Regions from separate parts of the Janthinobacterium sp. SUN118 genome, predicted to be linked through region 2. Evidence: predicted binding sites of a transcription regulator. Region 2 holds the regulator's gene; each other region holds the start of a gene.
The links. The regulator sigma-54, encoded in region 2, starts transcription at its own class of promoters, with help from an activator protein. The targets are predictions, from matches to a motif close to TGGCANGNAANCTGCTTT.

Region 1 (7,267 bases), on a different contig from region 2:
CCAGATAGACGTGCGCCGCCTCGCTGTGCGCGAGGAAATCGGCCAGGAAGGCGGCGATGTGCGGCGTGCTCCATTCGATATTGTTTTCATCGACGGTGTAGGCCGCCAGTTCGCCGCGCGACGGCCAGCTGTAGAACACGGGCGCGCCATCGAAGCCCAGGTCGTAGGCCATCTGCCCCGTGCGCCGCGCCGCGTCCTCGAACGTCACGTTGTAGCCGTGCACAAAGACAAAGGCGCTCTTGCCGGCCGAGGCGCGCACTTGCGTCCTCAATGCCGCAAAGAAATTATCGCGGTCCTGCACCTCGGTTTCCAGCAGCACGACGTGCTTGGCCGGGTCTTCGCGCAATTCCAGGCGCCACAGCGACGGCGATTCCAGCTGGCCCATGCGGTGGTCGCGCGGGATGCTGATGTCGCAGCTGCCATAGCTGAGCGGGGCATCGCCGCCGCCCGTGCTGCGTTCGCCGCTGAAACGCAGGGCCGCCGGCTTGCCCACGTCGCGCTGGCGGTCGGTGGCGAAATATACTTTCACGACGGCATAGTTGGAGACGACGGCGCTTTTGTCGGCGGGCGTGGGCACGCTGGCCGGCGTGATGTCGATGGCGGTGACGGGGCGTTGCAGGGCATCGAGCAAGCCTTGCGCGGCGAACAGGGTTTCCATGTCGTCCGGCACCTTCGCCGTGGAGAGGGCGGCCGCCAGCGCCAGGCGCAGCTGGGGATGGGCCGGGTCCGCCTCGAGCGCGGCGATGGCGGCCAGGATGGTAGCCGCACCGTCGAACTTTGCGATGGCCGTCTTCAGCTGCCGGTAGCGGCTGCTGATGGCCTCGGCGGCGTGGCCGGGGGCGCCATGCCCGATGGCCGCGACGACGGCGGAAGTGATCAAGTCCATGCGCCACCTGCCTCTCTATGCAATATGGATAGCCTAGCTAGCCATATTGCCATAAAAGCACGCGGAAGGCGACTTGTCCAGCACCGCGCGCAGGCGGTGCGCGGCAGATCAATGCTGCTTGTCGTCGCTGAATTGCTGCGCCAGCGATTGCAGGGGCGCCACGCTCAGGCCGCCACGGCTGACGTGTCCGGGAATGCTGACGCGCACGGGCTTGCTGTGCATATTCGTCGACGACAGCACGTTGGTGGTGGTTTCCGGCGTGGCATTCCATACGGGATCGGCGATGCCTTCGAACACATGTTTCAATTGCTCGCCCCACGTGTCGCGGATCATGCGGAAATACTGGTTCTTTTCATCGATGGTGACGAAGCGCGTGACGGCCAGGCTGTCCGTCCCGTAGACGAGCAGATCCAGCGGCAAACCGACGGAAATGTTCGAGCGCAAGGTGGAATCCATGGAAATGAGTGCGCACTTGGCCGCCTCGTCCAGACGCGTGGTCGGGTTGATGACCCTGTCGATGATGGGCTTGCCGTACTTGGCTTCGCCGATCTGGAAATACGTGTTTTCATCGTGCGATTCGATGAAATTGCCGGCCGAATACACCTGAAACAAACGGCAGCGCTCGGCGCCTATCTGGCCCCCTAAAATGATGCTGACATTGAAGTCGATGCCGCACTCGGCCAGGGCCTTCGCTTCGCGCTGGTGCACGGTGCGCACGGCTTCGCCCACGATACGGGCCGCGTCGTACATGCTGGCCACGTTCCAGATGCTGCGTCCGTCCGCATCCACGTGCTCGGACACGAGCTGGCGGATGGCTTGCGAGATCGACAAGTTTCCTGCCGTCATCAACACCAGCATGCGGTCACCCGGGTTTTCAAACACGCTCATCTTGCGGAAGGTGCCCACCTGGTCCACGCCAGCGTTGGTGCGGGAGTCGGACAGGAAGACCAGGCCTTCGTTCAGGCGCACGCCTATGCAATAAGTCATCGTAGCAAATCGAGTAAAAGGGGAAGCATTCTACACCAGCCGGGCCCAGGCGATCCGCCGCAAGGCCCGGCCAGCCTCATTCCTGCAGGGTTACACGGGCACAATCTGTACATCGACGCGCAACGTTTCCGTGCCGCCACCCTGGCGCACGCCGCGCACGGGGGCGGCCGAATCGTAGTCGCGGCCGATGGCCAGCCGGCAATACGCATCCGTCATCAGGCGGGCATGCGTGACGTCGATGCTGACCCAGCCCGCGAAGTCCGTGTCCTCGGCCCAGGCATCGACCCAGGCGTGGCTGGCCGCGTGGCCCGTCGTTTCCGGGTCGATATAGCCGGAGACATAGCGGGCCGGGATGCCCCACGCATGGCAGCAGGCCAGGAACAGGTGCGCGTGGTCCTGGCACACGCCGCGGCCCAGGGCCAGGGCGTCGCCGGCCGTGGTGGTGACCATGGTGGCGCCGCTTTCATAGGCCACCTTGCCGACGATGCTTTCGGCCAGGCGCAGCAAGTGGCCCGTGCCGGCCGTCACGCGCCGGTCCGGCAGGCTGGCGCAAGCCAGCTCCAGGATGGCCGGGTTGGCCTGCGTCAGCGGCGTCGGCATGGTAAACAACAGCGGCGACAGGGTATCGACCAGGTTCAGCCGTCCCTTGTGCGGGTAGATGGTTTCCACCACGCCCTGGGCCACCAGGCTCAGCGAATGATGGCTGCCATTGATGGTCAGCATGTGCGACAGGTTGCCGTAGGCATCCGTGTAGGCGTGGCACCGGCCCGGCGTCGTGATCTGCCAGGACAGGGCGCGCTGCTGCGGCTCGATACGCGGCGTCAGGTGCAGCTGCTGGATGGTGTAGGCCAGCGGCGCGCTGTAGGCGTAATGGGTTTCGTGGCGGATGGTGAGCTGCATCAGGCCGCCAGGGGAACGAGGAAGTCGCGGCTGACCCGGTTGCCCAGGTCATAGATGTTTTCCAGAAACTCCGTCAGGGTCAGGTGCAGGCCCGCCTTCATGATGTCGTCGATATGGCCGAATTTCAGCTCCGCATGCAGCTTGCCGGCGAAACGCTCCGTATCGGCCGAGACATCGTTGCGGATATGTTTCAGGTTTTCCACCACGTCTTCCATGCAGGCAAGCAGGGACCTGGGCATGTCGCCGCGCAGCATCAGCAATTCCGCCACCCTGGCCGGCGTGATGACGTCGCGGTACACCTTGCGGTAGATTTCAAAGCCGGAGACGGAGCGCAGCAGCGCCGCCCAGTAGTAAAAATCGCGCTGCGTGATGTCTTTCGACGTGTCGCGCGCGCCGTGGAACTTCACGTCGAGGATGCGCGCCGTGTTGTCGGCCCGCTCGAGGAAGGTGCCGAGGCGGATGAAATGGATGGCCTCATCCTTGAGCATGGTGCCCAGGGTCACGCCGCGCGACAGGTGCGAGCGGTATTTCACCCATTCGAAGAACTGGCTGGGGTCCGTTTCCAGCAGATTGCTTTTCAGGCGTTTCTGCATGTCGAGCCAGGTGGCGTTCTGGATTTCCCACACTTCCGTCGTCAGGGTGCCGCGCACGGCGCGGGCATTTTCGCGCGCGCCCGTCAGGCAGGCGAGGATGGACGACGGGTTGTTCGGATCGCGCACCATGAAGTCGAGCACGTCGCGCGTGTGGAAGCGGCCATATTTGTGGTCATACGCGCTCTGCAGTTCGGAAATGCCCAGGGTGGCGCGCCAGCCCTGTTCGGCATCCTGCTCGGACTGCGGCAGCATCGAGGTCTGCATGTTGACGTCGAGCATGCGCGCCGTGTTTTCCGCCCGCTCCGTGTAGCGGGCCATCCAGAACAAATGATCGGCGGTGCGGCTCAGCATGTTTTTTCTCCTGCAAAGACGGACGATGGTTCCAGCACCCACGTATCCTTGGTGCCGCCGCCCTGCGAGGAATTGACCACCAGCGAACCTTCGCCGAGCGCCACGCGGGTCAGGCCGCCGGGCACCATGGAAATCGTCTTGCCGGACAGCACGAATGGACGCAAATCGATGTGGCGCGGCGCGATGCCGGCCTCGACATACGTGGGGCAGGCTGACAGGGCCAGGGTGGGCTGGGCGATGTAGCCGCCCGGATTGGCCAGCAGGCGCTGGCGGAAGTCCTCGATCTGCGCGGCACTCGACGCCGGGCCCACCAGCATGCCGTAGCCGCCGGCGCCATGCACTTCCTTGACGACCAGTTGCGCCAGGTTCGCCAGCACGTAGGACAGATCGGCCGGCTTGCGGCACTGGTAGGTGGGCACGTTGTTGAGGATCGGCTCCTGCGACAGGTAAAACCTGATCATGTCGGGCACGAAAGGGTAGACCGACTTGTCGTCGGCCACGCCCGTGCCGATGGCGTTGGCCAGCGTCACCCTGCCGGCGCGGTAGACGGACAGCAGGCCCGGCACGCCCAGCGACGAGTCCGACCGAAACGCCAGCGGATCGAGGAAATCGTCGTCGACCCGGCGGTAGATGACGTCGACGCGCTTCGGGCCGCGCGTCGTGCGCATGTAGACCGAGTTATCGTTGACAAACAAATCCTTGCCTTCCACCAGTTCCACGCCCATCTGCTGGGCCAGGAACGCGTGCTCGAAGTAGGCGGAGTTGTACATGCCGGGCGTCATGACGACGACCGTGGGATCATCGATCCCCATCGGCGCCACGGAACGCAGGTTGTCGAGCAGCATGTCCGGATAGTGGTCGACGGGGGCGATGCGGTTGCGCGCAAACAGTTCCGGGAACAGCCGCATCATCATCTTGCGGTCTTCCAGCATGTAGGAGACGCCGGATGGCACGCGCAGATTGTCTTCGAGCACATAGAATTCACCCTGGCCGGCGCGCACGATGTCGACGCCGGCGATGTGGGCGTAAATGTCGGAAGCGACGGCGATGCCCTGCATTTCCGGGCGGTACTGGGCATTCTTGTAGATTTGCTCGGCGGGAATGATGCCGGCCTTGATGATGTTTTGTTCATGATAAATATCATGGATAAACATGTTCAGCGCCTGCACGCGCTGCACCAGGCCCGTCTGCATCTGCGCCCATTCGGCGGCCGGGATGATGCGCGGGATGGTGTCGAACGGTATCAGGCGTTCCGTGCCGGCATCGTCGCCATACACGGCAAAAGTGATGCCGACCCTGCGGAAGGTGAGGTCGGCTTCGGCCCGCTTGCGGGCGATGGTGTCGGGGGATTGCTGCTCCAGCCAGCTATTAAATTCACGATAGTGTTCACGTACCTTGCCGTCCGTACCCACGTCATCTGCAGTCATTTCATTGAAAAAATTTGCCATGTTGTGATTTCCCCTTGAGCCTTGGTCTGACTATAGCTCAGCAGGAAGTGTGCCAATGCCGCAGCAATGCCGCACGCGTGAAATTGTGTAAAAAATGACCACTTTTGTGGCGTAAATCCGTCATCTGCACCGTATTGGTGCGTTACTTGTCAGTTTATGGGGAAGTCGGCCGGATGGACGAAGGGCCGGCAATCGACGGGCAAGTCGAAGATGAAGCTCGTGCCCGTCTCGGGCGAGCTGTCGACGGCGATGCTGCCGCCATGGCTTTCGGCCACGTTCTGCACGAAGGGCAGGCCGATGCCCCAGCCTGGCGCCGGGCCATGGTTTTCGCGCCGCAGGTAGTCGAAGATGCGCTCGGCCTGTTCCGGCGCGATCGGGTGGCCGCCATTGTGCACGGTGATGATCATGCGTTCGTGCGTCTGTTCCACATGCAAGCCGATGGCGGCGTCATCGCCGTACTTGAGGGCATTGCTGAGCAGGTTTTCCAGCGCGCGCCGCAGCGAATTCTCGCACCACCAGCCGACGACAGATTGCCCATTGACAATACATTTATCGGGCCGCTGCAGGTTGACCTGGCTGGCCACGGCGCGCACCAGCGGCAGCACGTCGAACTGGCTCAGCACCAGCGGCAGCTGCTGGCCCTGGTGGTAGCTGAGGGTGTCGAGCAATTCCTCGATCATGCTGTCGAGCCGCTTGCTGTGTTCGGCAATCTTGTGCGCCAGCACGGCCACCCGTTCCGGTTCGGCTGGCCTGAGCAGCAACTGGGCGCTGGTGCTGATCACGGCCAGCGGATTGCGCATGTCGTGCGACAGGCCGGCCGCGATGCGGCGGCGGAAGCCTTCATGCATGCTGGTAAATTCGCGTATCGATTCGCGGATGCCCACGTCGATCGATTCGTTGATCACGCACCAGTCCTTGCGGCGCAAGGTGATGCCGGACTCGTGGGCGACGGCGGCGAAGCAGTCGCGGAAGATCTGGTATTCCTGGATCACCTGTTCCGGCCCGTAATTGGTCATGCGCGCCCGCTCGTTGCCATGCACGGCCGGCACATTGCTGTTGCTGGCGGCGTTTTCGCGCGGATGGCCGGGCGTCAGGGCCTCGGCCAGGTTGTCGAAAAAGGCCGGCAAGGTATTGATGAGGATGGGCGTGAGCAGCTGGTCGGCGCCGCGCACGCAGGCGCGCACGCGGTCTTCCCAGGCAGTGAGGACGGCGTCGCGCATGGCAAAGATGCGCTGCGCGCGCGCCAGCGGCGGGCCTGCGGCTGCCCGACGATCCGCGTGATGATGCGTGGTGTTACTCACCTGAACTCCCTGGCAGGAATGGCTATGCGCTTAATAGTATGCGCCAAATCAGCCGTCAGGGAAACGCATTATTGTCCAGTATTGGCCTGGCGCAGGGCCGCCTCCAGGCGCGCAAGCGAGGCTGACCAATCGGCCAGGGAAAAGTTCTGTGGATCATCATGACCGTTCGCAAAACCCGTGTCGAGCACGGCGTGGAAGGCGGGAATCAGCCACGTGCCCTTGCGCACGCTGGCGGCCAGGTACAGCAGGGCCAGGCGGTCATACTGCGCCGGCGTGAAACCGGGGTCGGGCGCCAGGCCATCGTTGCCCTTGCCGCCGGCGGGCACGGAACGGCGCGGCTGCACCAGCTCCACGTGCAGGAACAGGCCCGTCAGCGACGGCTTGTCCTTTTCCAGCTTGCTGGCGTAGCCGGCCGTGCCAAAGTCGCGCACCGCCAGCGAATCGCCGAGGCGGTTCACATACACATGGCCTTTCGGACCGCCGCCCAGGGCGGGATTGCGCAGCGTAAAGTCGTTGAAATCCCAGCTGGCGTCGTTGACGTGGGCGGGAATCGCGTCCAGCAGGAAATTCGGGTAACTGGTGTCGTGGATGACGAAATAGCGGGCCACGGGCGCCACCAGCCGTCCCACGGCGCGCGACAGCGGCGCGTCGACGGCGCCGCCGACGTCCATTTCATCGATGCCGTGCGTGGACAGATACGCGCGCAGGCTGGCCGGGGCGATGTCCGTGTGCTGGCCGACGTGGCTGTCGAGAAAGGCGGGCAGCGGCGCGCTGGCGCCCAGGCGCGCATACAGCTTGACG
Region 2 (7,267 bases):
GGCACAATGACAGAATGAAACAAGGAAACCATACTATGAAGAATATCTTGCTGTTGACCCTATTCTCGACCGTCTGCTCGCTGGGCGTGATGGGGGCGGCGCATGCCGAGAAGGCCGATTCCGACAAGGAAGCCGTCATCACCGCCCAGCGCGGCCAGATGGATGACATCAAGCAAGTACGTACCCTGACGGGCGACGTGGTGCTGGTGAAGGGTACCTTGACCATGAAGGCGGGCCGGGCCCTGATCACGGAAGATCCGCAAGGCTATCAATTCATCACCTTCTGGGCCGATCCGGGCAAGCTGGCCACCTTCCGCCAGAAGCGCGATGGCGCGGGCGACCTGTGGGTGGAAGGCGAAGCCGAGCGCGTGGAATACGACAACAAGACGGAAGTGGTGAAACTGTTTTCCAAGGCCAAGCTGACGCGCCTGGAAGGCACGAAAATCACCGATGTGGCCAACGGCGCCTTCATCTCGTATGACAGCCGCAATGAAGTGTTCAATATGGAAAATACCGACAGCGGCACCAGCTCCCCGGGAGCCGGCAGCGTGCGCATGGTGATCCAGCCGAAGACCAAGGCACCCGCGGCGGAGAAAGCGCCGGCGGCGCCCGCGCCAGGAAAGAAATAATGGAAAATACACGTTGCGGCAGTACCCTGATCGTCCGCGGGCTGCAAAAGACCTATGGCAAGCGGCAAGTCGTACATGATGTTTCGCTGCAAGTCGAATGCGGCGAAGTGGTGGGCTTGCTGGGCCCGAACGGCGCCGGCAAGACCACCTCGTTCTACATGATCGTCGGCCTGGTGCCGTCGGATGGCGGTACCATCGATATCAGCGGCGTGGATATTTCCAGGCTGCCGATCCACCGCCGCGCGCAGATGGGCCTGTCCTATCTGCCGCAGGAAGCGTCCGTTTTCCGCAAGCTGACGGTGGAAGACAATATCCGCGCCGTGCTGGAAATCCAGACCGTCGAAGGCCGTCCATTGACGAAGGCCGAGATCGAGGAGCGCCTGGATAAATTGCTGGCCGACTTGCAGATTGAAAAGCTGCGCGAGAACCAGGCCTTGTCGCTGTCGGGCGGCGAGCGCCGCCGCGTGGAAATCGCCCGCGCGCTGGCCACGGACCCGCGTTTCGTGCTGCTCGACGAACCGTTCGCCGGCGTCGACCCGATCGCCGTGATCGAAATCCAGCGCATCGTGCGTTTCTTGAAGGAGCGCAATATCGGCGTGCTGATCACCGACCATAATGTACGCGAGACGCTGGGTATCTGCGACCGTGCCTACATCATCAACCAGGGCTCGGTGCTGGCGTCGGGACGCCCCGACGACATCATCGCGAACGAGTCGGTACGCCGGGTCTATCTGGGCGAACACTTCCGCATGTGAGCCAATGAAACAATCATTGCAGCTGCGCACCTCGCAGCACTTGGCACTGACGCCGCAGTTGCAGCAATCGATACGCCTGTTGCAATTGTCTACCCTGGAATTGCACCAGGAGCTAGAGCAGCTGTTGACGGACAATCCCCTGCTCGAGCGTCTCGACGATCCGCTCGACCGCTCGTTGCGCCTGCTGTCCGATGGCGCCTTGAGTTCGACGGCCGCGCCGGCCGAGGCACCGCCCCAGCCACCCAGCCAGGAGGCGCCCGCGGCGCCGGCCGAAGCGGATGGGTTTGACGGTGAGGCGGGCGAGAGTCCGGCCGCCATGGATGGCGGCGACAGCGACTGGAGCGAAGCGAGCCGGGGCAAGACGCCCGACGACGAGGATGCCCGTCCGCAACTCGAAGCCCATCACTGCACCTTGCGCGAACACCTGATGGAGCAGATGCGCGTGACGGTGCTCGAATTGCGCGACCGCGCGCTGGTCGAGCTGATCATCGACGCGCTCGACGACAATGGCTACCTGGAAGAGTCGCTCGACGACATCCTGGCGCGCCTGCCGGCGGAGCTGGACATCGATGCCGACGAGCTGCGCACGGCGCTGGCGCTGCTGCAAAGCTTCGATCCGCCGGGTGTGGGGGCGCGCAACGCCTCCGAATGCCTGGCGCTGCAAATCAAGCGTTTGCCGCATATCGCCCTGGTGACGCGCCGCATGGCCATCGTCATCGTGGAAAAGCACCTGGCCTGGTTTGCCCAGCGCGATTTCAACAAGCTGAAAAAAGCCCTCGATTGCGACGACGAAGACTTGCGCGAGGCGCAGACCGTGATTCGCCTGTGCAATCCGCACCCGGGCGCCGTGTTCGCCTCCGACGTTTCCGACTACGTGGTGCCGGACGTGGTCGTCAAGCGCGCGCGCAATGGCTGGCAGGTGACCCTGAACAATGACGTCATGCCGCGCCTGCGCGTCAATGCCATGTATGCCAACCTGCTCAAGCAGGGCAAGGGTGAGGGCGCCATGGGGGCACAGTTGCAGGAAGCCAAGTGGCTGATCAAGAATATGCGCCAGCGCTTCGACACGATCCTGCGCGTGGCGCAGGCGATAGTAGAAAGACAAAAGAACTTTTTCTCGCATGGGGCCGTTGCCATGCGCCCCCTTGTGCTCCGTGAAATAGCTGATACACTGGGTTTACACGAGAGTACTATCTCGCGGGTAACAACTCAAAAGTACATGCTGACCCCGCACGGCATGTTCGAGTTGAAATATTTCTTTGGTAGCCACGTCGCCACCGAAGCGGGGGGCGAAGCGTCATCGACGGCGATACGGGCATTGATCGTGCAACTGACAGGAGCAGAAGACCCTAAAAATCCTTTATCCGACAGTAAGATTGCGGACATGCTGGGAGAACAAGGCATGGTGATTGCGCGACGTACTGTTGCCAAATACCGGGAAGCGTTGAAAATTCCGCCAGTGAGTCTGCGTAAGTGCTTGTAGTTTTTTCGGTTCCTCTGCGGGCCGGATACGATGGACACCGCACGAACCCGATCATCTTTAGGAGTGTGTATGAATCTCACCATCAGCGGACATCATCTCGAAGTGACACCAGCCATTCGTGAATACGTACAAACGAAGCTGGAGCGCGTGAAACGTCATTTCGATCACGTTATCGATATCGCCGTGATTCTGACCGTGGACAACCTCAAAGAGAAAGAAAAGCGTCAAAAGGCCGAAGTCAACCTGCGTCTGAGTGGCAAGACCGTCTATGTGGAAAGCCTGGCGCAAGACCTGTATGCCGCGATCGATACCCTGATCGACAAGCTGGACCGGCAAGTGATGAAATACAAAAGCAAAGTGCAAGGGCACGGTAAAGAGGCGATCAAGCATCTGCCAGACAACTCAGAGGATGAAGCCGTCGTCGCCGTCTAAGGCCACCCGCTTCCAGCAGTTGTGATCAACTAAGGGCGCACATCTTGCGCCCTTTTTTGCGCCCGTCACCCTTGCGCACGGATCGCCTGGCCGAACGCAAGGTTGTTCCTGCAGGCGCTAGAATGTTGGCACTTTCACTTCTTGCCTGCCTGCCATGAGCGACTTCGTCCACACCTCTATCCGCAACCGCACCGCGCACATTGTGCTCGACCGCCCGAAAGCCTTGAATTCCCTGTCGCTGGAGATGGTGCGCACCATGAGTGCCGCCTTGCTGGCCTGGCGCGACGATCCGCAGGTGGACGCCGTGGTGATACGCTCGAGCAGCGAAAAAGCCCTGTGCGCCGGCGGCGACATCCGCTTCTTTTACGATGCGGGCCGGGCCACGCCGCAGGGCGGCAGTGCGCTGCTGGAAGATTTCTTTACAGAAGAATATGCTTTAAATCATTTAATTCATTTCTATCCGAAACCGTATATCGCCGTGATGGATGGCGTGGTGATGGGCGGCGGCATGGGCGTGGCGCAGGCCGGCCCCGGCAACCGCTTGCGCATCGTGACGGGCCGCACGCGCATGGCCATGCCGGAAGTCAATATTGGCCTGTTTCCCGATGTGGGCGGCAGCTATTTCCTGTCGCGCCTGCCTGGCCAGCTGGGTCTGTACCTGGGCTTGACGGGCCTGACCATCGGCGCGGCCGATGCGCTGTACACGGGGCTGGCCGATGTGTATCTGCCGGAGACGGCCATGGAGGCGCTGACGGCCCTGTTCGAGTCGACGCCCGGTGAAGGCTTGCCGGTGGCCATCAAGGCCCTGGCGGCGTCATTCCAGGCCGAGGTGGGCGTCTCTGCGCTGGCGGCCGTGCGCACGGTGCTGGACCGCCATTTCAGTGCCGCTTCCGTGGCGGCCATCATGGCATCGCTGGCGCAGGATGACAGTGCGTTCGCGGCCAAGGCGCTGGCGGCAATGCGCCTGCGCTCGCCGCTGATGATGTCGGTCACCCTGGAATTACTGCAGCGGGGCGCACACCTGGGCGTGGCCGATTGCCTGCGCATGGAGCGCACGCTGGTGCGCCACAATTTTACGCATGGCGAGGTGCTTGAAGGCGTGCGCGCGCTCGTGGTCGACAAGGACCATGCGCCGCGCTGGCAGCCGGCCAGCCTGGACGAGGTCGATGCGGCCATGGTGGCGCGCTTCTTTGCACCGGTCTGGCCGGCGCAAGCGCATCCGCTTTGCCATCTGAATTAACAGGGCCAAATACAAGCGACGCGCGGTCGCTTGGCGTTCTAGCTACGTTCGCGGTGGCGCAGGACGACGCGTTCATTCGGGCTGAAATACTGCGCCAGCCGTTCCGCCATGTACACGGAGCGGTGCTGGCCGCCCGTGCAGCCGAGCGCCACCGTCAGGTAGCTGCGGTTGTCGGATTTGAATGACGGCAACCATTTCTCGATGAAGGCGCGTATGTCGGCCAACAGCTCGAGTGCGCTCGGTTGCGCATCGAGGAAGGCGATCACGGGCGCGTCGCGGCCGTCGAGCGGGCGCAAGGCCAGGTCGTAATAGGGATTCGGCAGGGCCCGCACGTCGAAGACGAAATCGGCGTCGAGCGGCACGCCCAGCTTGAAGGCGAACGATTCGAAGAACAGGGTCAGCGGCGCCCGTTCGGAGGCGACGATATCCTTGATCCAGGCGCGCAGCTTGTTGGCGCTCAGTTCCGAGGTGTCGATCACATGGCCCAGCTGTTCGATGGCCGACAGGCGTTCGCGCTCTTCCGAGATGCATTCGATCAGGGTGCGGCGGCTGGCCGGATTCTGGTTCGGACGCAGCTCATGCGACAGCGGGTGGCTGCGCCGCGTTTCCGAGAAGCGCGCCACCAGCGAGTGCGTGGTGGCTGTCAGGAACATGACCTTCACGTCATGCCCCTGGTCGCGCAGCAGCGCCACATTGTGCGGCAGGCTGGTCAGTGACTCGGCGCTGCGTGCATCGACGGCGACGGCCAGTTGCGGTGTGCCTTCATCGAGCAGGGTTTGCACCAGACTGGGCAGCAGCGCCGGCGGCAGGTTGTCGACACAATAGTAGCCGGTATCTTCCAGCACATTGAGTGCCACGGATTTGCCGGAGCCGGATATTCCGGTAATAAGGACCATATGCATATACCGATCATACAATAAAGATCGGTGCTCTGCCTCGAAGGCAATTATCTTTACAAATTATTGCATTTGGAGCCTTAGTGTTGGTTACATTTAATTGTTGTCGACGGGTCTGCCTCCGGCGTTCATCGCCACTCATGGCGCGTCGCTGGTGCAGCAGGAAAATGACGCAGCATGGCTGCGTGCCTGCGTCACGGTTCGCCCTTGCCAGGGCGGACTCCCTGGCAACATTAATCGCCACTCATGGCGAGTCGTTGGTGCAGCAGGGAACTGACACAGCATGGCTGCGTGCCTGCGTCACGGTTCGCCCTTGCCAGGGCGGACTCCTTGGCAACATTAATCGCCACTCATGGAGAGTCGTTGGTGCAGCAGGGAACTGACGCAGCATGGCTGCGTGCCTGCGTCACGGTTCGCCCTTGCCAGGGCGAACTCCTTGGCAACATTAATCGCCACTCATGGCGAGTCGTTGCCGCTCCATGAACTCCTGCAAGGTGTCGATGCCGCGCAGTTGCAAGATGGTATTGCGCACGGCCGCTTCCAGCAGCACGGCGATGTTGCGGCCGGCGGCGACGGGGATGACGACCTTGCGCACGGGCAAGCCCAGCACGTCTTCCGTGGGGAACAGGAATGGCAGGCGCTCGACTTCCTCTTCCAGCGCATTGCGGCGCACAAGGTGCACGATCAGTTTCAGGCGCATCTTGCGGCGCACGGCCGTTTCGCCAAAGATGGCCTTGATGTCGAGCAAGCCCAGACCCCGCACTTCCAGCAGGTTTTGCAGCAGGGGCGGGCAGCGGCCTTCGATCATGTTCGGCGCGATGCGCGAGAACTCGACGGCGTCGTCGGCCACCAGGCCATGGCTGCGCGAGATCAGTTCCAGGCCCAGTTCGCTCTTGCCCAGACCCGAGTCGCCCGTGATCAGCACGCCGACGCCCAGCACGTCCATGAAGACGCCATGCATGATGATGCGCTGCGCCAACTTCTTCGACAGGTAGACGCGCAGGAAGTCGATCACCTGCGCGGCCGGCAGCGGGGTCGAGAACAGGGGAATGTTTTGCTCGTCGCAGATGGCGAGGATGTCGGGTGGCGTTTCCAGCCCTTGCGCGATGATCAGCGCGGGCGGCCCGCCGGCGATCAGCTCGCCAATCACGTGGGTGCGCGTATTGACCTTCAGGCGCTGGTAGTAATTGATTTCCTGGTGGCCGAAGACCTGGATGCGGCCCGGATGGATCAGGTTCAAGTGGCCCACCTGGTCGGCGGCTGACGAGACGTCGCCCGAGATCAGGCGTTCGCCGCCGGGGAAGCCGGCGAACCAGCCCAGTTGCAGACTTTCACGATTGTCGTCGTACAGGCGTTGTATCGTCAGCGGCGTTTGCAACATGGCAGTCTTCTTCAGGAGTGGAGGAATACCTGAAGTTTAACCCGCCGCTTGAAGACTAGGTTGCCAATTGACGATGCGCGAATGCACGGATTTCGGTTCCGGATCCGTGGCCAGGGCCGTGCGGAAGGCGTCGTCGGAAAACATTTCGGCGATTTCCGACAGGATTTCCAGATGTTGCTGGGTGACATGATCGGGAATCAGCAGGAAAAACAGCAGATTGACGGGCTTGCCATCGGGCGACTCGAACGGAATCGGCTCGGCCAGGCGCACGAAGGCGCCCAGTGGCGCTTTCAGCGTCTTCATGCCCTTGATGCGGCCATGCGGCACGGCCACGCCATGACCGAGGCCAGTCGAACCCAGGCGTTCACGGGCAAACAGATTGTCCGAGACGGTAGAGCGGGCGATGCCGTAATTGTTTTCGAAGATCAGGCCGGCTTGCTCGAAAGCGCGC
Region 3 (7,267 bases), on a different contig from region 2:
CGCCGATCACGTCCAATCCTACCAGCATCAGGCCACGCGCGGCCAGGATGGGGCCAAGCTTTTCAGCGATTTCCAGGTCGCGCGCCGTCAATGGCTGCGCCACGCCCGTGCCGCCGGCCGCCAGGTTGCCGCGCACTTCGCCGGCCTGCGGAATGCGCGCCAGCGAAAACGGCACCGGCTTGCCGCCGATGACGAGGATGCGCTTGTCGCCCTTGACGATGTCGGCGATGAAGCGCTGCGCCATGATGGTTTGCGCGCCGTTGTCCGTCAGCGTCTCGATGATGGCGCCCAGGTTCAGGCCATCGGCCTTGACGCGGAAGATGCCCGTGCCGCCCATGCCGTCGAGCGGCTTGAAGATGACGTCCTGGTGCTTGGCGTGGAAGGCGCGCAGGCGCGCTTCGCTGGACGTGACCAGCGTCGGCGAGGTGAATTCGGAAAACTGCGCGATGGCCAGCTTTTCATTGTTGTCGCGGATGGCCGATGGCTTGTTGAAGACGAAGGCACCCTGCTTTTCCGCCAGCTCCAGCAGATACGTGCCATACACGTATTCCATGTCGAACGGCGGATCCTTGCGCTCGATGATGGCGTCCAGGGTCGACAGGCGCACTTCTTCGGTGGAGACGGCCTTGTACCAGTCGTGTTCGTCGCCCGTCAGCTCGATCTGCGTGACCCGCGCCGTGACGATGCCCTCTTCCAGCGCCATGTCCTTCTGCTCGAACGCGTAGACGGCATGGCCGCGCCTGGCCGCCTCGCGCATCATGGCGAAGGTGGAGTCTTTGTAAGTCTTGAAGCCAGCCAGCGGGTCGGCGAGGAATGCGATTTTCATGGTACGGTCCAATCGGGGTGCTTGGGTAAGGAATGCTTGATTCTAGCCGAGATCGCCAGGCGGGGTTCCCCGAGGGGAGCCGCCGCGCCCGGCAAGCGCCCGCGCCAGCTCAATACACCTCGGGATTCGGATCCGTGCGCTCCATTTCCAGCGACGCGGCCAGCAAGGCCAGGCGCGCCACCACGCCATACACATAGAAACGGTTCGGCGCGGCCGTGCCCGGCTTGGCCTTCAAGTCCGGCACGGCATGCTGCTGGGCAAATGCCAGCGGCACGTACTGCGAGCCGGGCGCGTTCAGGTTCTGGTCCACGCCCTTTTCCGCGTGCACGCGGTAGAAACCACCGACCACGTAGCGGTCGATCATGTAGACGACGGGCTCGGCCACGGCATCCTTGATGCTTTCAAAGGTCGGCACGCCTTCCTGGATGATGACGTCGGTGACGACTTTGCCATCCTTGACGATGGACATCTTGTCGCGCTGCTTGCGCGACAGGTCGCGCACTTCGCTGGCGTCGCGCACCGTCATGATGCCCGTGCCATACGTGCCCGCATCGGGCTTGACGATGACGAAGGGCTTTTCCTTGATGCCGTATTCCTTGTATTTCTTGCGGATCTTCGCCAGCAGCACGTCGACGCTGGCGGCCAGGGCGTCTTCGCCCTCGCCTTCCTGGAAGTTGACGTCGCTGCACTTGGCGTGGAACGGGTTGAGCATCCACGGGTCGACATCGATCATCTTGCCGAATTTTTTCACCACTTCATCGTAGGCCGTGTAGTGGTTGCTCTTGCGGCGCAAGGCCCAGCCCGCGTGCAAAGGCGGCAGCAGGCTTTGCTCATGAATATTTTGCAAGATATCGGGAATGCCATCCGACAAGTCGTTATTCAGCAAAATCGTGCATGGATCGAAATCCTTCAAGCCCAGGCGACGGCCATTGTTCAGGCGCACGAGGGGCTCGATGACCAGCATATTTCCATCGGGCAACGCCAATGGTGTCGGCTGCGTGATTTCGGGCGACCAGGAGCCGAAGCGCACGTGCAGCCCCGTCTGGCGGAAGATCTGCATCAGGCGCGCCACGTTCTGCAGATACTGCGGCGTGGTGTTGTGCAACTCCGGCACGATCAGCAGGTTGCGGGCATCCGGGCAATACTTGTCGATGGCGGCCATGGCCGCTTGCACGGACAGGGGCAGCATTTCCGTGGCCAGGTTATGGAAACCGCCAGGGAAGAGATTGGTATCGACGGGGGCCAGCTTGTAGCCGGCGTTGCGCAAGTCAACCGAGCAATAGAAAGGCGGCGTGTGCTCTTGCCACTCCATGCGGAACCAGCGCTCAATGGCCGGCGTCGCGGCCAGAATCTTTTTTTCGAGGTCGAGCAGCGGTCCGGTCAGGGCCGTGACGAGGTGGGGAACCATAGTTACATCCTTAAATTATGTGCAGTAATCGAAAAGCACACAGAACTGCCGACTATATTACCGTGTAAGTACCCCAAATCGGGGCAAAAGCCTTGTTTTAAAGACCTTTTCCATTCCCATAACGAAAAAAAGGCGCCTCGATGAGGCGCCTTTTCAAGCAAAACAACGCTGGCATGCTGCGCCGGGGCGCCGCAGTGCCAGAAAATCAACAATCACACCGTCCGACAAAACCGTAGCGAGCGGAGGCGAGTTGCGGCTGAGAAGCGGAGCTGTGCGCATGCACAGTGAGCATCGCAGGCCGCAAATCGCGACGCGCAGCAGGTTTGGTCTGGCGTTACCCGTGGTAGGCCTGTTCGCCGTGGCTGGTGATATCGAGGCCTTCGCGCTCTTCCTCTTCCGGTACGCGCAGGCCGATGACGATGTCGACCAGTTTATAGGCGATGACGGACACGACGGCCGACCAGATGATGGTCGTGCCGACAGCCTGCGCCTGTACCCACACCTGGTGGCCGATCGAATACGGGTCGGCCGACATCTTGTTGGTGACATAGTCGAAAATGCCCTGGCCGCCCAGTTGCGGCGCCGCAAACACGCCCGTCAGCAAGGCACCGAGGATGCCGCCCACGCCATGGACGCCGAACACGTCGAGCGAATCGTCGGCGCCGATCAGGCGTTTCAAGCCATTCACGCCCCACAGGCAGACGATACCGGCGAGCAAGCCGATGACCAGGCCGCCCATCGGGCCGACGAAGCCGGCCGCCGGGGTGATGGCCACCAGGCCGGCAACGGCGCCGGACGCGCCGCCGAGCATGGAAGGCTTGCCCTTGGTAATCCACTCGCCAAACACCCACGACAGGGTGGCGGCAGCCGTGGCCAGCATGGTATTGACGAAGGCCAGAGCCGCCACGTCGCCCGCTTCCATCGAGGAACCGGCATTGAAACCGAACCAGCCCACCCACAGCAGGGACGCGCCGATCATGGTCATCGTCAGCGAATGCGGCGCCATCGATTCACGGCCGTAGCCGACGCGCTTGCCGATCATGATGGCGCCCACCAGGCCGGCGATAGCGGCATTGATGTGCACCACGGTGCCGCCGGCGAAGTCCAGCGCGCCTTTTTGCCAGATCCAGCCAGCCTTGGCCGCTTCGGTGGCTGCCGTCGCCGCATCGGTGATCAGGTCAGGGCCGGTCCAGAACCAGACCATGTGCGCGGCTGGCAGGTAGGCAAACGTGAACCACAGTACGACGAATGCCAGCACGGCGGAAAACTTGGCGCGTTCGGCAAAGGCACCGACGATCAGCGAGCAGGTAATCGCGGCAAACGTGCCCTGGAAGGCGACAAACACGAACTCGGGAATGACGACGCCCTTGCTGAAGGTGGCGGCGGCGGCAAACGTGCCCTTGGCCGGATCCCAGATGCCATTCAGGAAGAGACGGTCGAAGCCGCCGAAGAAGGCGGTTTTCTCCGTGAAGGCGACAGAGTAGCCATAAATGCACCACAGCACCACCACCAGGGAAAACACCATGAACACTTGCATCAGCACCGACAGCATATTCTTCGAGCGCACCAGGCCGCCGTAGAACAGGGCCAGACCTGGGATCGTCATCAGGATCACCAGCACGGTGCAGATCATCATGAAACTGGTGTCGCCCTTGTTGGCGACGGGCGCCGGCGCGGCAGCCGCTGGGGCAGGAGCGGCGGCGGCTGGCGCGGCAGCCGGCACGGCGGCATCGGGCGCCGGCGTCACGGCAGGCGTGGCGACAGCGGCCGTCACGGCTTCCGGCTTGGCCGGGGCATCGGCAAAGCTGGGCGCGGCAACCCCAAACGCACACAGACAGGCTAACCCAGCTAACAATGTTGTTATATTTTTACGCATCAATATTCCCCTTAGAGCGCTTCGTTGCCGGTTTCACCGGTACGGATGCGGATAACCTGTTCCAGGTTGTACACAAAAATCTTGCCATCGCCGATTTTACCGGTGCGCGCGGCGCCCTCGATGGCTTCGATGGCCTGGTCGACAATGGCGTCGTCGACCGCCGCTTCGATTTTGGTTTTTGGCAGGAAATCAACCACATACTCGGCGCCACGGTACAGTTCCGTATGGCCTTTCTGACGGCCAAACCCCTTCACTTCGGTGACGGTAATCCCTTGCACATTGATAGCCGACAAGGCTTCGCGCACTTCGTCCAGTTTGAACGGTTTAATGATTGCAGTAATCATTTTCATGGCAGTCTCGCTTAAAAGGTTTTGGAAACAGTCAATACGAGGCCCGTTTTCGCCAGATTCTTGCCATTGGGCGCCAGCGAAGCGATGTTGGCTTTCACGGCAGCCAGCGACACGGTCGCCATGCCGAAGTCCTTGGTCACGCCGATCTTGTAATCGCTATAGCTGAGGGAATTGTTGTGCTCGACCTTTTGCCGGCCCACATGCAGGTTCAGCATGTAGCCATCATGCACTTCCACGTTGGCGCCCAGGTCCAGGTAACCGCTGTTCTTGCTGTCGGCCACGCCGAACAGATTCGTCGTCGAATGCGAGTACTTGATATATAGCGGACCATAACCGAGCTGGCCGTACAGTTCGAAGGTATTCGCATTCGTGCTCAGGCCGTTCGACGGATAGAAGTAATACAGGCCGCCCACGTCATACGTGAAATCCTTGCTGAGTTCGCCGCGCTTGCCGCCGTAGATATCCCATTCCAGATCCGTATCGCCGCCGCCATCCTTGATCCATTTGATGCTCGACAACCAGGTGCCCACGTACAGGCCGGTCGGATTGTGCGTATAGTCGGCGCCGCCGCTGACGGCCGGCTTCAGGCGGCTTTGCGACAGACCACGGTAACGGTAATCGCTGGTCAGCGCCACGTTGTAGCTGACCACGTTGTCGGGCACGGCTTCGGCGGCGGGCGCCGCTGCCGCTTCCTGCGCCATCGCGCTGCCGCACAAGGCGGTCATGGCCAGTGTCAACGCTGCTGCTAAAGTCATGTTCTTGGACAGATTCTTCATGGCGATTCCCTTTTATTGAACTTTTAAAGCGGTTGAGGTTTAAAATCTTGGCTGGAGATCACAAAGCGTTCATCTATGCTTTAGCAGAATACGTGCCAGCTCCATTGCCACCTTGACAGGTGCGTTTCCGTCCATACATACCCTGCAAGCCCCTGGGCATGCGGGAAGGGGCGGCTAAAGCATTGTGAATTTGCCCAGTTTCGCACCAGATTAACGCCGCTGTGCACCGCAATGGTGCGATGCACAGGCCGCACCATAAAAGGACTGACCATGGACATGAATACCTTCTTTAACGACTTGCAAGGCAAGATCCATCAAGCCATCGAAAACTCGCCGGCCAAGGATATCGAGAAGAACGTGAAATCGATGATGACCCAGGGCTTCGCCCGCCTGGATCTCGTCACGCGCGAGGAATTCGATATCCAGGCCCAGGTCCTGGCCAAGACCCGCGCCAAGCTCGATGCACTGGAATTGCGCCTGATCGAACTGGAAACGCGCCTGAACGATCCAAAAGCGTAAATCGCCGCACGCAGGGCGCCGTAATCGGCGTTCTTGCTGGCATAGCGCAAGCCGCACGCCGTTTCAAGGACTAGACTGATCCTGCCCGCGCCCGCGCTACAGGGGGATCTGATGAGTCTGGCAGTCCTGAAAAGCCGTGCCCTGGCCGGCATGGAAGCGCCCGAGGTAAGCGTCGAAGTCCATCTTGCCAATGGCTTGCCGTCCTTTACGATCGTCGGCTTGCCGGATACGGAAGTGAAGGAATCGCGCGACCGCGTACGTGCCGCGCTGCAAAACTGTGGTTTTGACATGCCGGCGCGGCGCATCACGGCCAACCTGGCCCCGGCGGATCTGCCCAAGGAATCGGGCCGTTTCGACCTGCCCATCGCATTGGGCATTCTGGCCGCCTCCGGCCAATTGCCGGGCGACCAATTACACCACTATGAATTCGCTGGCGAACTGTCGCTGTCAGGACAGCTACGTCCCATCCGGGGCGCGCTGGCCATGACGTTTGCCATGCAACGCGACAAGACCGGCGTGCCGCGCGCCTTCATCTTGCCGCACGCGAACGCGGACGAGGCGGCGCTCGTCCGCGATGCCGGCATCTACCCAGCCCACACCCTGCTCGAGGTATGCGCGCATTTTGCCGCGCACGCCAGCCATACGCCCCTGCAGCGCCACCAGCCCATGCCGGCTGCACCCGCTTTCCTGTATCCTGACTTTGCCGATGTGCAGGGACAACAGCAAGCGCGGCGCGCGCTGGAAGTGGCTGCCGCTGGCGGCCACAACGTCCTGATGGTGGGTCCGCCTGGTGCAGGCAAGACCATGCTGGCCAGCCGTTTTCCCGGCGTGCTGCCACCGATGAGCGACGAAGAGGCGCTGGAATCGGCCGCCGTGCATTCGCTGGGCGGCAATTTTAAAGTGGAACACTGGAAACGGCGCCCCTACCGCGCGCCCCATCAGACGGCTTCCGGCGTGGCCTTGGTGGGCGGAGGCAATGTTCCGCGGCCCGGCGAAATTTCGCTGGCGCACTGCGGCGTGCTCTTCCTCGATGAAATTGCCGAATTCGACCGCAAAGTGCTCGACGTGCTGCGCCAGCCCATGGAATCGGGCGTCATCACCATTTCGCGCGCGGCCCGCCAAGCCGATTTTCCCGCCCGCTTCCAGCTGATCGCCGCCATGAACCCGTGTCCCTGCGGCTATCTGGGCCACGCATCCGGCCGCTGCCGGTGCACGCCGGACGCCGTGCTGCGCTACCACAGCCGCTTGTCCGGACCGCTGCTCGACCGTATCGACTTGCAGATTGAAGTGGCGGCCATGCCGCCGGCGTCGCTGGGCAGGCTAGCCGGTGCTGGCGAAGGCACGCAACAAATCGCCACGCGCGTGGCGGCGGCGTCTGCCCTGCAATTGGCGCGCCAGGGCAAATCGAACCAGCGGCTGAACAACGTGGAAATCGAACAGCATTGCCAACTGGAACAACATGGCGAGCGGCTGCTGCACAGCGCCATGTTGCACCTGCACTGGTCGGCACGC
Region 4 (7,267 bases), 240 kb from region 2:
GCGTGGCGCAGCCGTTCAGCAAGCTGTCGCTGCCGGAGGAAGGCTGGGAGCGCTCGCCGCTGCGCACGCGTTTCATGAATGCGGGCTGGCGGCAAGCCAGTGCGCCGGCCCTGTACTTTGCGGCGAAAACCGTGCTGGCCCTGCTGTTTCCCACCGTGCTGGGGCTGTATGCGGCCAGCGCCATGGCGGCGCAGTTGCGCAGCGTGCTGCTGTTGTTGCTGTGCGTCAGTGCCACGGCCGGTTATTACCTGCCGAACCTGGTGCTGTCGGGCACGGCGAAGCGGCGCCAGCGCGATATCTTCGAAAACATTCCCGACGCGCTCGACTTGCTGACCGTGTGCGTGGAAGCGGGCCTGAGCCTGGAACGGGCGCTGGTGAAGGTGTCGGGCGAGATCCACATCAAGAGCGTGGTGCTGGCGCAGGAATTGCAGCTGGTGCTGATGGAAATGCGCACCGGATTCAGCAAGGAAAAAGCGTTGCGCAACCTGGCCCTGCGCAGCGGCGTGGAAGACGTCGACACGCTGGTCGCCATGCTGATCCAGTCCGAACGCTTCGGCACCAGCATGGGCGACTCCTTGCGCGTGCATTCGGAAAACCTGCGCAGCAAGCGCAGCCTGCTGGCCGAGGAGGCAGCGGCCAAGATCGCCCTGAAATTGCTGTTCCCCCTGATTTTTTGCGTTTTTCCCACCCTCATGCTGGTCCTCATGGGGCCGGCCGTGATCGAAGTCTATCGCGTGCTCGTGCCGGCCATGGCCAGCCGTTGAAAGGAGATACCATGCGTTCGACGATTTCCCGCCTGGCCGCCGCCTGCGCCTGCCTGGGCCTGGGCGCCTGCGCCAGCCACACGGCGCACGCGCCGCCGCCGTTGTCGCCGCTGCCTGACGCCGACAGCGCCTATGCGGCGGGGCGCCAGTCCTTCGACCGGGGCGACCTGCCCGCCGCGCAGGCGGCGTATGAGCAAGCGCTGCGCAGTGCGCCGCGCCATGTGCATGCGCGCAACGCGCTGGCCGTGCTGTACGCGCAGCGCGGCGAGCATGACGCCGCCATCGCCCATTGGCTGGCCCTGACGCAGGAGGCGGGCACACCGCGCCCGCAGCAGGCCTATCTGTTCAGCAATCTCGGCCATGCCTATGCCTTGAGCGGCCGCGATGCGCTGGCCTTGCCTGCGCTGGAGCAGGCCTGCCTGCTCGATCCGTTCAATGCGCTGGCCTGGCAGCACCTGGCGCAAGTACTGGAACGCCTGGGGCAGCACGAGCGCGCCGCCGTGATGCGGCGCCAGGCGAACAGCTTGCAAGAGCACGACCCGCGCCGCGATGCGGCCCTGTTGCGCGGCGCGGCGGAACCCGTTGCGCTCGCGCCGGTAGCGGCGGCACCGGCCATGGCGCGCGTGGAAATCACGCAACGCGACGGCATGGCCCTGTTGCGGCGCGTGCCGGCGATGGAGCGCGGCGTCCCCATTGCTGTCGCTGCGCCGGCAACGGCGGCGCTGGCCGGCGCGCCGCGTCCGCGCCTGGAAATCCTCAATGGCAATGGCGTGCAGGGCATGGCCGCCGCGCTGGCGCGCAGCCTGGCCGGTGGACCCGTGCAGGTGGTGCGCCTGGGAAATGACAGCTCGTTCCAGGTGGCGCGCACGCGCGTCGAATACCGGCCCGCGCAGGAACAGGCGGCGCGCCAGCTGGCCCGCCAACTGGGGCTGCCGGTGCAGACCCTGCCCGCCGACTGTCCCGCCAGCGAACTGCGCCTGATACTCGGGCGCGACTTCGGCGACCCCGCCACCTTGCACCGTTACTATCTGCAGCAGCTGCAACTGGCGCGCCAGGCGCTGGCGCGGCTGGGCTGAAGCGCATCCGCCCACGCAAAAACACGCGGCGCCCTGGCGGGCGCCGCGTGTTTTTGCTTGCTGCTAATTATTTGGGTTGCCGCCGCCGTGTGAAGGCCAGGGCCGCCAGGCCCGTGCCTAGCAACAGCAGGGTGGCCGGTGCCGGCACCACGACGATCACGGGATCGATCACGACGATATCGGTGCGCGTGGACTTGGAAAAATTCAAGGTGTAGCTGCCGGCCGCCAGCGCGAAGTTCGACGTCAGAGAAAATTGCGCCAGGCCATTCGTGAAGGCGCGCCCTGTGGACGGATCGTTGGTGCCGGCCGTCATGTTCAGGCTGAACGGATCCAGGCTGCCCGCGCCGTGGTTGCCGTTGATGTCGCTGCCATTGTTGGCGTCGCCATCGGGCGCGAACTGGAAGATCACGCCGTCGGCATTGGCATGCGACAGGCAGCCGACGGGGCTGGCGCTGTTGCACGAGATATTGAAGATATCCATGATCGACACATTGGACTTGTCACCCATCGTCGTCACGCTGGTGCGCAGGTCGCGCCGTCCCATGAAGCTGAAGGTGATGAAGCCGGCGCTCGACAGGGTCAGGTTGACGGAGCCGGTCAGCGTGTCGCCGGCCGTGGCCGAGGCGGCGCCCACCGTGTTGCGCTGCGCCTCCGAAACGGCCAGCACGGTGGAGCCAGTGCCATTGAGCATGTTGCCGAAGGCGTGGGCATCGCCGCGCGCAAACTCCAGCGCCGTGGTGGGGGCGTAGTGGTTCTGCGGCAGGCCCGTGCAGCCACTGCCGGAACACACTTGCGGCACGTCGGCATTGGCGGCCGGGCCCGTGTTGACGGCGCGCGGATTGACGGCCACGCCGCCCTGGAAAAAGGCGCTGTCGCTGGCGTTGCGGTTGGCGCCGGCCAGCGACAGCGCGCCGGCGCTGGTGGTGATGCGGAAATTGCTCAATTCATTGACGGCCAGGCCGTACGCCCCGGCATGCGCCTGGCCGCTGGCCAGCAGGCTTGCCGCCGCCAGTGCGCCCAGCCAGCCCAGGGTCTTGCTTCGTGTGTGATCGACGTTCATCGCAGCCTCTTATCGTGGTCAGTCTCGGAAAATCCGGGGGATAAAGAATCCAGGACGACTTGCCTGGATTCATCTCGTAGACGGAGATAAGCAGCTTGCGTGCCACACAAGAAAATCCTGTCGAATCAAACGCTTGCGTAAAGCGGGCTGAACTGGTGGAAGCAAAGTGTAAGAATGGCCGACGCCGCTTGCCGGCCGGTTGCTACCGTGCCTCAGGTGCCGCGGTGGTAGCCGAGATGCCCCCCGGAATTGCGCGCGCAGCCGCAGCCGATGCGCGCCACTTCCTCGCCTGCCGTCAGTTTCCAGTTGGTAATCGTCGTATGCTGCCAGTCGATGTCGCTTTTCTTGACAGGTTTTACCGTCAGGGTACGCGTTTGCGCATCCGCGTATTCCATCAGCTCTTCGTCGTCGGCGATATCGAAATGGCGGTGGATCAGGGAAATGCCGAAACGCTCGAGCGCGCCGTAGCGTTGCAGCACGTCGCGCAGCTCGCGAAAGCAGGCCACGTCCTCGGGCAGCAAGGGATTGACGGTGGAAATATCGGCGACGGGCTGCCACTGCATGGCGTGGATGTTCAGGCTATCCATGATTGTCTCCTGTGCCCCGTGATGAATGGCCCAGGCCGCCGGAGGGGCGCCGGCACGCCTGGCGAAATGCCCATCGTGGCCGTAAGGCTGCTGCGGCGCTTGCGCCAGATCAAAGGTGCGGCAGTCGCCCCTCGCCCGGTAAAATAGGCCATGGCAAACAAAACTCCCACCTTCCCCGGCGCGCGCACGGGCCGCGGCCAGGTCCTGGCCGTGCTGCTGTCGAACCGAGACCAGTCCGGCGCCGAACCGCTGCAAGGCCGCGTCTCGCTGGCCGCCATCGTCAAGGCGTTAAAGCGCAAATACCACTGGCCGATCGAGACGCACAGCTTCCCCGCCAATACGCAGGACGGCCGCGCCAGCTGGGCAACCGTCTACAGCTTGCCGGACAAGGTCATCGAGACCGCGCTGGACCACGGCGGCCGGGAGTGGCTGGAGAGCAGGTCAGTCGCCAGGCGCTAGTGAGAGGGCAAGGTTGGGCCAGGCGCGCAGCGGGCACGCCGCTGCCGCCCATGCCACATGGCTTTATTCGAGGCGGAAGCCGACCTTCAGCGTGACCTGGAAGTGCGCGACCTTGCCATTGACGATATGCCCGCGCGAGTCGGTCACTTCATACCAGTCCATGTGCTTGACCGTGAGCGCCGCCTTGGCAATGGCATCGCGGATCGCCTGATCGCTGCTCTCGGTCGATGTGCCAACCAGTTCGATCAGCTTGTAAGTGTGTGCGGACATGATGTTTCCCCAGGTAGGAAAGCCGGACATCAAAAGGTTCTTCTTTGCTAACAAGCACCCATCTTGCGCCTAATCGCAGCCGCAGTCATTACGCAGTGCAGCAATGCGTCGCGCAAGCGGCTTGTCTGGATGGAGATGCGTTTGCATGGTGCCGGGCGTGTCTGGCAGGCGGGAGAAAAGAAAAAAGGGCTACCAGCCGAAGCGGGTAACCCTTTGATTTCCTACTGAATTCTGGTGCCGACTGCCGGTTTCGAACTGGCCACCTGATGATTACAAATCAACTGCTCTACCAAATGAGCTAAGTCGGCAAAAACTGCGCGTTGCGAATTATACGCTATTTAATGCGCGTCAGGGTCGGGCGGCCGCCTTTTTTTGGTGGCTCGTCGTCGCCGGGCGTGGCGTTGTCGCGTTGTTCGGGGGAGCTGGTCGGCACGGACGACAGGGTCGGGGCGCTGGCGGCCGGGGCGAGCACTGGCGGCGGGACGTCGGCGGAGGCGGGGCTGTCGGTCGGTTGCGCGTCCGGGTCGTCGTTGCCCAGCACGGGCTCGAAGGCCATGCCCTGGCCGTTTTCGTTGGCGTAGATGGCCATCACGTTGTCGACCGGCACGTAGATTTCGCGCGAGATACCGCCAAAGCGGGCGTGGAAGCGGATGGCGTCGTTGTCCATCTTCAGGCCGCTGGTGGCGCCGAAGCTGATGTTGAGGACGATTTCGCCCTTTTTCACGTATTCCATCGGTACCGTGGTGCGCGAATCGACTTTGACCGCGAGATAAGGCGTGTAGCCGCTGTCGGTGCACCACTCGTAGATGGCGCGCAGCATATAAGGTTTGGTTGAGATTTCAGACATGGTAGGCACTATGAGGCGGGAGCGCCCCCGTCAAGCATGAGGCGGGCGCACCGGTAATTCAAAAGACTGGGCAGCGCAAAAAACAACTTTAACACATGGCCCAAGATGCCCCAGAAAGCGTAGTGAGCAAGCCCGATATCGGCTTCAGCAACGCAGCCGTACTTGAGTACGGCGAGTAACGCCAAGTCGAGAGCGGGCTGCGCAGTAGCTTGATGGGGATATCTTTTAGCGGCGCATCACCTTCTCCGAAGGAGTGAGTGCTTCGATATACGCAGGACGCGAGAAGATGCGTTCGGCGTATTTCATCAGCGGTGCAGCCGTCTTCGACAGTTCGATGCCGTAGTGGTCCAGGCGCCACAGCAGCGGCGCGACAGCCACGTCGAGCATCGAGAATTCGTCGCCCAGCATGTACTTGTTTTTCAGGAACAGCGGCGCCAGCGTCGTCAGGCGGTCGCGGATTTCCGCGCGTGCCTTGTCGTGGGCCTTGTCGTTGCTCTTGGCGCGTTCGCTTTCCAGCACGTGCACATGCACGAACAGTTCTTTTTCAAAGTTGAACAGCATCAGGCGCGCGCGGGCACGCATCAGCGGATCGGCCGGCATCAGTTGCGGATGCGGGAAGCGCTCATCGATGTACTCGTTGATGATGTTCGATTCATACAAGATCAGTTCGCGTTCGACCAGGATAGGCACCTGACCGTACGGGTTCATGGTCGAAATGTCTTCCGGTTTGTTGAACAGGTCGACGTCGCGCACTTCGAAGTCCATGCCTTTTTCAAACAGGACCAGGCGGCAGCGTTGCGAAAATGGGCAGGTTGTACCCGAATAGAGAACCATCATTTTTTATAGTTCCTTAGAAACAAAGGGGGTGAAGCCGCGAACGGCTCACCCCAGGTCGCTTGTCCACTCGTGCGGACAACGCAGAAACAGGCACCAACCGGCCTTCGGCCGGCGCCTCACTTATTTGACTTCTTTCCAGAACGACGCGTTAAGGCGCCATGCCAGCAGAGCAAAAACCGACAGGAACAGCAGCACCCACACGCCCAGGCGTTTGCGTGTCTGCTGTGCCGGTTCGGCCATCCACTCCATGTAGCCGACCAGGTCGGCTACCGCAGTGTCATACTCGATCTTGTTCAACGTGCCTGGCTTGACTTGCTCGAAGCCGACAAATTTGTGGATTTTCTTGCCCGCTTCGTGCGGGTCATTCTCTTCCACGAACTTGGCAGTCTGGATACCTTGCAATTCCCATAACACATGCGGCATAGCAACATTCGGCACGACCATATTGTTCCAGCCGGTCGGACGAGTGTCGTCTTTATAGAACGTACGCAGGTAAGTATACAGGTAGTCGCCGCCTGTGCCAGCGGAAGATGATTTCGCGCGCGAAATTACCGACAAATCGGGCGGTACGACGCCAAAGAACGCCTTGGCGTCCTGCGGCGCCAGGGAAGTCGTCATCAGGTCGCCGACTTTATCGCTGGTGAACAACAGGTTCTGCTTGATCTGGTCTTCCGTCAAGCCCAGGTCGCGCAGGCGGTTGTAGCGCATCGACACGGCAGAGTGGCAATTGAGGCAATAATTGACGAACAATTTGGCGCCATGTTGCAGCGCTGCCATGTTGGTCTGGCGGTCGGGCGCCTTGTCCAGCGGGAAGCCGCCTTCGCTGGCGAGGGCCATGGCGGGCACGAGTGCCAGGATGGCGAGCAGTTTTTTTGCAATCTTCATATGATGTATGTCCTTTGAGCGTGGCGTGGGAGCGGCTTAGTGCGGGTGAAACGTCACACGCGACGGCACGGTCTTGAACTTGCCCATTGCACTCCACCATGGCATCAGCAGGAAAAAGCTGAAGTAAATCAGGGTGCACACTTGCGAGACGATGGTTTTCGCATCCGTTGGCGCCTGGGTACCGAGGTAGCCCAGGGTCAGGAACGACAGGCCGAAGATGGCATAGATGTATTTATGCCAGGTCGGACGGTAGCGGATCGATTTCACGGGCGAATGGTCGAGCCATGGCAGGAAGGCCAGGATCACGACGGAACCGCCAAAGAACACCACGCCCCAGAATTTCGCATCGAGCACCTGCGGCAGCATGCCGACGATGGCGACGAGCGCGATCGCGGCGATGATGGCCTTGACCGTCGTCGACAGGCGCGACTTGAGCCAGATGAACACCACGTAGGCGGCCACGGCAGCCATCAGCACGTACA

Region 1: a site for sigma-54 is predicted at 5,203-5,220, ahead of O0880_RS12765 (circularly permuted type 2 ATP-grasp protein). Genes of this name have one in related genera too.
Region 3: a site for sigma-54 is predicted at 5,317-5,334, ahead of O0880_RS25655 (TorF family putative porin). Genes of this name have one in related genera too.
Region 4: a site for sigma-54 is predicted at 2,988-3,005, ahead of O0880_RS17620 (EDSAP-1 family PEP-CTERM protein). Genes of this name have one in related genera too.

The regions. Positions count from the first base shown of each region.
Region 1 covers NZ_JAPUBV010000001.1:2,811,211-2,818,477, reverse strand. The annotation lists gene O0880_RS12785 (alpha/beta hydrolase) at 1-886, opposite strand, end outside; gene O0880_RS12780 (peptidase) at 995-1,873, opposite strand; gene O0880_RS12775 (transglutaminase family protein) at 1,964-2,773, opposite strand; gene O0880_RS12770 (alpha-E domain-containing protein) at 2,773-3,717, opposite strand; gene O0880_RS12765 (circularly permuted type 2 ATP-grasp protein) at 3,711-5,165, opposite strand; gene O0880_RS12760 (HAMP domain-containing sensor histidine kinase) at 5,315-6,466, opposite strand; gene O0880_RS12755 (hypothetical protein) at 6,535-7,267, opposite strand, start outside.
Region 2 covers NZ_JAPUBV010000002.1:191,647-198,913, reverse strand. The annotation lists gene lptC (LPS export ABC transporter periplasmic protein LptC) at 1-10, shown strand, start outside; gene lptA (lipopolysaccharide transport periplasmic protein LptA) at 36-629, shown strand; gene lptB (LPS export ABC transporter ATP-binding protein) at 629-1,384, shown strand; gene O0880_RS16525 (RNA polymerase factor sigma-54) at 1,389-2,867, shown strand; gene raiA (ribosome-associated translation inhibitor RaiA) at 2,937-3,299, shown strand; gene O0880_RS16515 (enoyl-CoA hydratase/isomerase family protein) at 3,454-4,539, shown strand; gene rapZ (RNase adapter RapZ) at 4,578-5,441, opposite strand; gene hprK (HPr(Ser) kinase/phosphatase) at 5,881-6,816, opposite strand; gene O0880_RS16500 (PTS sugar transporter subunit IIA) at 6,853-7,267, opposite strand, start outside.
Region 3 covers NZ_JAPUBV010000006.1:1,444-8,710, reverse strand. The annotation lists gene gshB (glutathione synthase) at 1-826, opposite strand, end outside; gene gshA (glutamate--cysteine ligase) at 936-2,234, opposite strand; gene amt (ammonium transporter) at 2,569-4,110, opposite strand; gene O0880_RS25660 (P-II family nitrogen regulator) at 4,122-4,460, opposite strand; gene O0880_RS25655 (TorF family putative porin) at 4,472-5,236, opposite strand; gene O0880_RS25650 (accessory factor UbiK family protein) at 5,507-5,755, shown strand; gene O0880_RS25645 (YifB family Mg chelatase-like AAA ATPase) at 5,867-7,267, shown strand, end outside.
Region 4 covers NZ_JAPUBV010000002.1:430,193-437,459, reverse strand. The annotation lists gene O0880_RS17630 (type II secretion system F family protein) at 1-764, shown strand, start outside; gene O0880_RS17625 (LytR C-terminal domain-containing protein) at 776-1,840, shown strand; gene O0880_RS17620 (EDSAP-1 family PEP-CTERM protein) at 1,908-2,900, opposite strand; gene O0880_RS17615 (hypothetical protein) at 3,113-3,487, opposite strand; gene O0880_RS17610 (hypothetical protein) at 3,638-3,946, shown strand; gene O0880_RS17605 (dodecin) at 4,010-4,216, opposite strand; tRNA gene O0880_RS17600 (tRNA-Thr) at 4,449-4,524, opposite strand; gene O0880_RS17595 (ClpXP protease specificity-enhancing factor) at 4,551-5,063, opposite strand; gene O0880_RS17590 (glutathione S-transferase N-terminal domain-containing protein) at 5,289-5,900, opposite strand; gene O0880_RS17585 (cytochrome c1) at 6,021-6,785, opposite strand; gene O0880_RS17580 (cytochrome bc complex cytochrome b subunit) at 6,822-7,267, opposite strand, start outside.